Regions from separate parts of the Parashewanella tropica genome, predicted to be linked through region 2. Evidence: riboswitches for the same ligand, from Rfam matches in the RefSeq annotation. Region 2 holds a riboswitch; the other holds the start of a gene.
The links. Region 2 has a riboswitch for thiamine pyrophosphate ahead of thiC (phosphomethylpyrimidine synthase ThiC). Riboswitches for the same ligand answer to the same signal wherever they lie in the genome.
Positions count from the first base shown of each region.

Region 1: linked by a shared signal. The riboswitch ahead of E2H97_RS06665 (TonB-dependent receptor) and the one ahead of thiC (phosphomethylpyrimidine synthase ThiC) in region 2 are both predicted to bind thiamine pyrophosphate.

Region 1 is NZ_CP037951.1:1,563,888-1,568,327, reverse strand. It holds gene E2H97_RS06675 (TonB-dependent receptor plug domain-containing protein) at 1-730, shown strand, start outside; gene E2H97_RS06670 (DUF3360 family protein) at 1,023-2,552, shown strand; TPP riboswitch at 2,719-2,823, shown strand; gene E2H97_RS06665 (TonB-dependent receptor) at 2,923-4,440, shown strand, end outside.
Region 2 is NZ_CP037951.1:2,265,588-2,270,027, reverse strand. It holds gene E2H97_RS09995 (GGDEF domain-containing protein) at 1-30, shown strand, start outside; gene E2H97_RS09990 (AraC family transcriptional regulator ligand-binding domain-containing protein) at 24-1,034, shown strand; gene E2H97_RS09985 (ankyrin repeat domain-containing protein) at 1,061-2,251, opposite strand; TPP riboswitch at 2,518-2,636, shown strand; gene thiC (phosphomethylpyrimidine synthase ThiC) at 2,763-4,440, shown strand, end outside.

The DNA.
Region 1 (4,440 bases), 700 kb from region 2:
AGATCTGAAAGCAGAGAAAGGTTATACAGCAAATGTTGGTGCCGTATACGGTACTGACGAGCTAAACGTTTCTATTGATGTTTGGGAGTGGAAGCTAAATGATATGGTTACTACTGTATCAGCTTCTAGAAAAGCTCGTGAACATAAGCTTTACGAAAAAGATATTACTCGTGATGCTCAAGGAAAAATTACTCACATCAACTCTGTAGCGCAAAACCTTTCATTTAAAAAGGTAAGCGGTATTGATTTAGAAGGTGGTTACACTTATGAAATGGACGCTCTAGGTGAGCTTTCTTTCAAAACTAAAGCGACCTACTTGCTTAAATCAGAAAGCCAAATTGATGCAGCTTCTCCTGTTGATGATGACATCGATGACGGCGGTATTGCTCGACTAAAAGGTAGCTTCGTTACAGCTTGGAATTATCAAGATTTCACAACAACTCTTGGTATGTTCTACACTGCAAGACACCATGGTGCAAGCTATAAGTCAGTAAAAGCTAACTCTAAGAACTTTGATGAAAAGGCTAATGAAGTAGCTTCATACGTTAAGTGGAACTTCACTTCGATTTACAACGTTTCTGACGATGTTCAAATCAAAGCAGGTATCTTGAACCTATTTGATAAAGGTCCTAACTTTGACCCAACATTATCAAGCTGGCCACACTATGAGCGTTCGCTATTCAACGCTCGCGGACGTGAATGGTTTGTAGAAACTGAAGTTAAATTCTAATATTTAACGAATATTCAAAAGCGACTTCAATGAAGTCGCTTTTTTCTTTCCAATAACAAAACTGTAATTTCACATCCAGCACTCAACTTATTTAGAACTATCAATTAAGCTCTCGATTTTGTTACCAAGATCTCAATTTTTTCCATTCAATCTTTTAAGCTGTGATTTCAGTACTGATGCCGCACCACATCTTCTGTTACTATCCCCAATAGGTAAATTGGTAATACCAATTTAGATTTAAACTCTCTTCAAGAGACTGTCTCAGTTTGACCATCTGGGAGCGATACTATTTATGTCAGAAAATAAAATGAATGATCAAAACTTGGACAATGCAAGCTATCAAGAACTGCATCGACCTGCTTCTGAATTCGAATCCAGAAGCGACTATTTAGAACACGAGCTTCAAATTATGAAGCCACGCCGTTGGGGGCTTAATTTACCCGGGCGTGACTTTCGATTTGAATGGGAAGATCTTGTACCAGCCATAGCGGGTACTATCGGTATTACCGTAATGTATTCTGCTGTAATGGCGGCTTGGGCAGCGGGTTTAACGGAGAAATGGCCTCATGTTAATTTAGGTGCAGATTTCGCGATTCAAGTAATGCGCGTCGAAATGTTGATTCCAGCGTTACTATTTTGCGTACTAAGTTCTGGCTTTATCAACCCTAGAGCTAACCTTGGCGGCAATCATGGCCCAATGATCCCTCTTATTGGCACAATTGCTCTTGCTGGTGCTCACCCTCTTGCTCTCGCCATTCTTATTGGTGTATTTGGTTTGATCCTCAGTTGGCTAAAAGGAGGTTCCCGACTCGTAAACCTCACCAGTAGTGGTGTTGCCGGTGGTTTACTCGTTTATTTAGGGTTTATGGGAGCCAAAGGTCAAATCACTTCATTATTTGACTGGTCTGCTGGGCTTCAAGCTAAACATGCTCTCGACTATTCATTATCATATGTTGCGTTTGTTATCTTACTTATCAACGTGGTGCTTTATGCCTTCCTAGCAAAAATTGAAAAGCGTTGGTTAGCGATTCCTCTTTGCTCAATTACGGCAATTATCGTTGCTTTTGGTTTAGGTGCAGGGTTAGATTTACAATTTGTAACCGCTCCAGGTCTTCCAAACTTAAACCCTGTTTATTGGTGGGGCTCAACTGAAACAGGTTGGCAGCTAGGCTTACCTAATGTTGAACACTTTATTGCTTCTTTACCATTTGCGATTTTAGCTGTAGCCATGTGGTCGCCTGACTTTTTGGGGCACCGTATTTTCCAAGAGCTGAACTACCCTAAAGGTACAGATAAAGTGCTCATGGACGTTGACGATACCATGACCACTTGTTCTCTTCGTCAGATTGTTGGTACAGCTGTTGGTGGTGGTAACATCACTTCGTCTTGGGGAACTTATATGATCCCTGCTGCGATTGCCAAACGCCCTATTCCAGCTGGAGCAATCTTACTTGGCTTGCTTTGTATTGTAGTCGCGATACTTGGCTATCCTATGGATGTTGCGGTTTGGCGACCAGTAATGTCAATTGCTTTACTTGTTGGTGTATTCTTACCACTACTTGAAGCTGGCTTGCAAATGGTTAAAGACAGCGTCAGCAGTCAAGCTGCTGGCATTTGTATTTTTGCGGCGTTTGTTGCTAACCCAGTGTTAGCATGGGCACTAACCATGCTTTTAGATAACAATGGATTGATTGGTGATAAAGAAAGACCAAAACAACTTTCATTTGCCGACCGTGTTGTTATTCCAACTCTAGCTTTTGTGATTTGCCTTGCAGCTATGCTTGCAGTTGGCATGATTAAAGGTATCCCAGCTATCATTTAATCTTATTGAGCGGTTTTCGGTTGATACCTGAAAGCCGCTTTCCCTTCTAGACATCACTCATTTCAACCAAAACCGTACAATTGCTCACAATTAAACCAATAAAGCTATTTTAATTCATATTTTCGCAACATTTGTCTCATTTTTTATTTTAATTTCCTATATAATTGCCGCCGCCGAGGGGTGTTTGCAGATAAAAGTCTGTGAACTGAGATCAAACCCTTAGAACCTGATCCGGCTTATACCGGCGTAGGAATGGGCTAAATGGCTTTTTAATGCCATGAAAAAATGTCATGACATTCTGTCGTGAACATTTTATTCGCACTTTCATAGCGCTTACCGAATGCCGGATCTCAGATTATTTTGAGGTCCCATGTTAAACCAAGCTTTAAAACAAAAATTATCTCCACTTGCACTGATCATTTCTGCAGCTGTTTGTGGACAAGCTATTGCTGAAACCAAGCAGAATGACGATATCGAAGTTATCAAAGTAACCGCTGATTTCCGCCAACACGACTTACTTACCTTACCAGCTAGTGCAACCATCATTGATGCTAAACAATTAGAAGATGAAGGCGATCAGCACTTTGAAGACGTACTGAATTCTATCGCCAATTTTAACTGGTCTGGTGCGACTTCTCGCCCACGTTACTTCCAAATTCGTGGTGTTGGTGAGCAAGAAGATTATAAAGGTGCTCCGAACTCATCAGTAGGTTATGTCATTGATGATATCGACTTATCTGGTTTAGGCATGGTTTCTAGCATGTACGACCTACAGCAAGTTGAAGTACTTCGTGGCCCTCAAGGTACTCGCTACGGTGCAAATGCACTTGCTGGTCTTATTTACCTAAAAAGTAATGACCCTAGCGATGTTTTTGAACACGGTGCTGAAGTATCAGTAGGTAATGACGATTTACGTACTTTCAGTGGTTTTAGCTCTGGCCCTATTTCTGATTCAGTGCTTTATCGTGTTTCTATTCAGCAACATAATCAAAACGGTTTTAGAAAAAACACCTTCTTAAACCGTGACGATACCAACAAGCGTGATGAATTCTCTGGCAGAATGAAACTACGTTGGTTAATCAACGATGGCACGACTGCTGACTTAACCGTTTTACATGCCAATTTCGACAATGGTTATGACGCTTGGACATTAAATAACAACGGCTTTAAAACCTTAAGTGACAAACCGGGTAAAGACAGCCAACGCACCACAGGTTCAAGCCTTAAAATAAGCCATACTGGTGCTGATGACTTTAACATTACGTCAATTACCTCTTTTTCAGAGAGTAAACATCTACACGCTTATGACAGTGATTGGGCAAACCCTAAATACTGGGAAAGCCGTAAATGTGGTGATAAGCCATGTGAATACAATGCGATTTGGAGCAAAACCGGCAATCGTAAAACTCTGTCACAAGAGTTCCGTTTAACTCCAAAAGAATCGGGACGTATCTTCGCTGGCTCGACTGATTGGTTGGTGGGTGTTTACGCCATGAACCTCAAAGAAGACAACAGTCAATTCGATGTTTATAACGGTGACCGTGGTGGCATCGATTCAGATTATGAAGCGACAAACTATGCTGTTTTCGGTCAATTAGATACTGATTTGGGTAATGGCTATAGCTTATCCAATGGCCTTCGTTTTGAGCGTCGTAATAGCGACTACACAGACAGTAAAAAAGAGGCTTTCTCACCATCTGAAAATATGTGGGGTGGCCATATCTCACTAAGCAAAACGCTTTCTAAGCAACACAGCACTTACATTCGAATTGCTCGTGGCTATAAAGCTGGTGGCTTTAATATGAGCTTGCCAAAAGGCTTTGAAGATAAAAAGCAGTTCGACACTGAAGTGCTATATAACTACGAGCTAGGTTTCAAATCTCGTTGG
Region 2 (4,440 bases):
TCGGATAACGCTTGGAAGGTACAATGCTAACTCCTGCATTTTATCGCGATAAGTCTTTGAGATGTCAGCCGTTTGTACTGAGTTTGGTTGCATTATTTAAACAAAGAGGACTCACAGCGGATAAACTGCTTAAGGGAACAGGAATTTTTTTAGCTGATTTTAGACAAACGGAAAAGCTGTTATCGCCACAACAGTTCAATCAGTTAATCCATAACGCTAAAAAGCTGTGGAAAGGAGATGATTTACCTTTCCTACTCGGGCAATTTTGGTTAGCAGAACAATCTCAAGAACTCGCTTCTGGGCTCATTTCGGCAAATGATGCAACTCAGGCATTTTCTTTTTGGCATCAATTTAAGTGGCTTACTCATCCTTGGCTGCAATTATCATTTTTAGAGACAGAAGATTACTGGCATATAATATTCAGTCTTGATAATGGTGGGCATCAACATCAAGTTTTTTTGTATGAAAACCTGTTTGCTAATTTGCAATCGGTTTATAAGCAAATGACCAAGAAACAACTTATCGCACAATATAGCTTCCCTTATGCACAGCCACAACAATTGGCTTATTATCATAAATATTTTGGACAAAATCTTGAGTTTTCAGCGCCTGTTTGTCGAATGTCAATTTGTAAAACAGAGATTCAGCCACTTCAATCACAGGCTAACCATTATTCATCAAAGAGGCTCATCCATCGAGGTACTTATAAGAGCTTAAAGCTTCAACCTTATCGAATTGGGCTAGAAGGATTTATTCGTAAGCGCTTAAAAAGTAAAAAAATCAGCCTTGATGAAATGGCTAAGCAGTTAAATTTAAGTCCTGCCTCTTTAAAAAGAAGGTTGAAAGAGTGTCAAACAAGTTATCAAGTGTTGCAGGATGAAGCTCAATTGATTAATGCCTTAATCGCATTGTCGAAACTTGAACCCAATGATGTAGCTAAAAAAATGGATTATCAAGATAGTAGTAACTTCCGTCGCTCTTTTAAGCGTTGGACAGGCGCATTACCGCAAAGCTATCGATTATGGTTGGCTTAGAGGTCATATTCGCTCTCTATGGGTATTTATGTTTCATCTCCTTTTGTAATGTCCTCATGCTTTGATATGACACTTCTTGTATCATAATTATTTTTTATGCAAACATATGTCTCTTCATCACTCTCACCATCTGGTGTATATAATTCTTCGTTTGGGAGAACGCAAACCCTCGCTGTATATAGCACTTGTGAAGAATTGACATGTGTTATGCGCTTCGGCACCAATCTTGGTATTTGAAAGTGTTGCCAATAAGGGCGCACTACTGTTGCAAGCCTATTTTTTTTATCTCCAAAAAACCAAAACGGTAATGCTCTGGTAATTTCCTCCCAATTTTTATACACGCTGAGGGTTTGAGGACAGCAGCTGAGAATTGCACCTACCGTACTTATGAGTCCTTTTCGCATTGCAATGGTCAAAGGAGTTCCTCGTGGTTCTGCGCTAGAGTGACTTTGGAGGGCAATTAGTCTCTCTGCTTGTAGGTTTAGCCCATTAAATTCTTCATTAAAGCCAAGTAGAGTTGATAATAATCCTGCATGATCTCTATTTATAACGTAATGAAATATGGAAGTACCATTCTCATTTATGAAAAATGGGTTCATGCCATTCTGAAGCATAAGGTACAGCACTTTCTGGCTATTAGGATACTGCTCAATCATGCTGGCAATAAAATCTTTTGAACTTCTTACGGGATAATTTAAATCAACACCTCTTTCAATTTGAGTTTGTATCAAATCCCATTTTCCATCTTTGACTAGAGAGCTCAGTTCTAAAGTGGCTCGTTGTTGCTGTGGTAACTGGTGAAATATGGAGCAGATTTGCGAGGTTTCTTCATCGCTAATAGGAAGTGAAGGACGAAAGTGTGCTCGTACTATGTATCTAAATTTATCATCAGGTTTTGGTTCAACTATAGTTCGATTAAAAGAAGAGATTGAAGAGGTTACAATAAATGTTGGTTTACGAGATAACACATGTGGAATTTCTGAAACGTCTGCAACAGCAAAAAATTTAGCTAAATACGGTTGATGATTAGGATCGCTTTTATCAATGAGTACTGTAAATACGACTTCGTTACCAGACTCTGTAGTAAATGAAACACAACAAGTATCCGTTTCTTCAATAAATGAAAACATTGATAACGCCGGAGTAGTAAAAGCGTTACCCAGTCTAAATAGATATTTTGTCGGTGCTACTTGAGCTTGTACCTCAGAGGAAGCCATTTTCATCCCTTTTAAGCGGTAAGGGCTTAATGCATTACATCTTTTGTATCATATAATGTGTTTAAAATTTCTAAAGTTAAATGAATAAAAGTTCACAAAGTAGAGTATTAAAAACATCATTTGAGAAAGGCTGCATGAAAATTTTGCAGAGACTCACGTTTTCATCTTCAATTGTTGTTGCTAATGAATTTAAATTGTGAATATACTAATTGCGCTCAAACTTCTGAAGCCTTCAGGCTTTTGAGCCACTACCAATTGATATTGGTAAACACTTGTCGGAGTGCCTAAATGGCTGAGATCGCACTTTCCATATTGGAATAAAAAAGCGGGATCCGTTGAACCTGATTGGGTTAAGACCTACGAAGGAAACAAGAAAAATTGAATTAAAGGATTAACACACACTCTCAATAGGAGTGTATTCTTTACTATTCACTTTTCCAGTCAATATATCAGACCTCATTGGACACCAGACAAGCAAACTCAAAGAATTACAACTATTGTGAGATTGCTTATGAGCACCAACACTCGAAACGAAAGCCTTCATTCAGAAGGTCATTTTGAAAACAGTAACAAACAACCGCAAACCCGTCGTGAACGCCGCGAATACGCAGAGCAGTACATCAACAACTTAAGACCAGAGCAATTTCCCAACTCTGAAAAAATCTATGTAGAAGGTAGCCGTCCTGACATTCAGGTAGGGATGCGTCGAATTTACCAAACCGATACAGTTTTAGGCGGCACTAAAGATGACCCTATCACTGAGCCAAATCCTCCGATTGATGTTTACGATTGTACTGGTCCATATTCAGACTTTGATTATGAAATCAACGTTCATAAAGGGCTAAAGCAAGTAAGAAAAGGCTGGATTGAAGAACGTGAAGATACCGAGTTATTACCAAAAGTATCTTCCGAATACACTCAGCAGCGACTTGCTGATGATGGCTTGGACCACATACGTTTTGAAGATTTACCAACTCCGCGTAAAGCGAAGAAAGGTAAGTGTGTTACCCAAATGCACTACGCTCGCCAAGGCATTATCACGCCTGAAATGGAATACGTTGCCATACGCGAAAACATGGGACGTGCAGAATTAGCAAAAACTGAGCTAGGTAAACGTGATAAAGGCGAAAGCTTTGGTGCAATCATGGAGCCAATTACTCCAGAGTTTGTTCGTTCAGAAGTTGCACGTGGCCGTGCCGTCATTCCATCAAACATTAACCACCCAGAAGCTGAACCTATGATCATGGGTCGTAACTTCTTGGTGAAAGTGAACTCAAACATTGGTAATTCGGCGGTAACTTCTTCAATTGAAGAAGAAGTTGAGAAGATGATTTGGTCAGTAAAGTGGGGGGCCGATACTCTGATGGATCTGTCTACAGGTCGTTATATTCATGAAACTCGTGAATGGCTGGTTCGTAACTGTCCAGTGCCTGTAGGTACAGTACCGATTTACCAAGCGCTTGAAAAAGTAAATGGGGTTGCTGAAGACCTTACTTGGGAAGTGTTCCGCGATACGCTGATTGAACAAGCTGAGCAAGGTGTCGATTACTTCACGATTCACGCAGGTGTATTACTGCGCTATGTACCTATGACGGCTAAACGAGTAACAGGCATTGTTTCTCGTGGTGGTTCTATCATGGCGAAATGGTGCTTGAGTCATCATAAAGAAAGTTTCTTATATACTCATTGGCGTGAGATCTGTGAAATTTGTGCTGAATATGACGTGTCGCTTTCAATTGGTGATGGTATGCGTCCGGGGTCGATTGCTGATGCCAATGATGAAGCTCAGTTTGCTGAGTTAGAAACCCAAGGTGAATTGACCAAGATTGCATGGGAATATGACGTGCAAGTATTCATCGAAGGTCCTGGTCATGTGCCAATGCACAAGATCAAAGAGAACATGGAAAAGCAGCTTAAACACTGTGATGAAGCGCCTTTCTATACCCTTGGTTGTCAAGTAACAGATATTGCACCGGGTTATGATCACTTTACATCCGCAATGGGGGGAGCGCAAATCGGTTGGTACGGTGTGGCAATTCTTTGCTATGTCACGCCAAAAGAACACTTAGGCTTACCGAACAAAGAAGACGTAAAGCAAGGCATGATTGCCTACAAGATCGCGGCACATGCGGCTGACGTTGCAAAAGGGCACCCAACTGCGCAGATCCGTGATAATGCTCTGTCTAAAG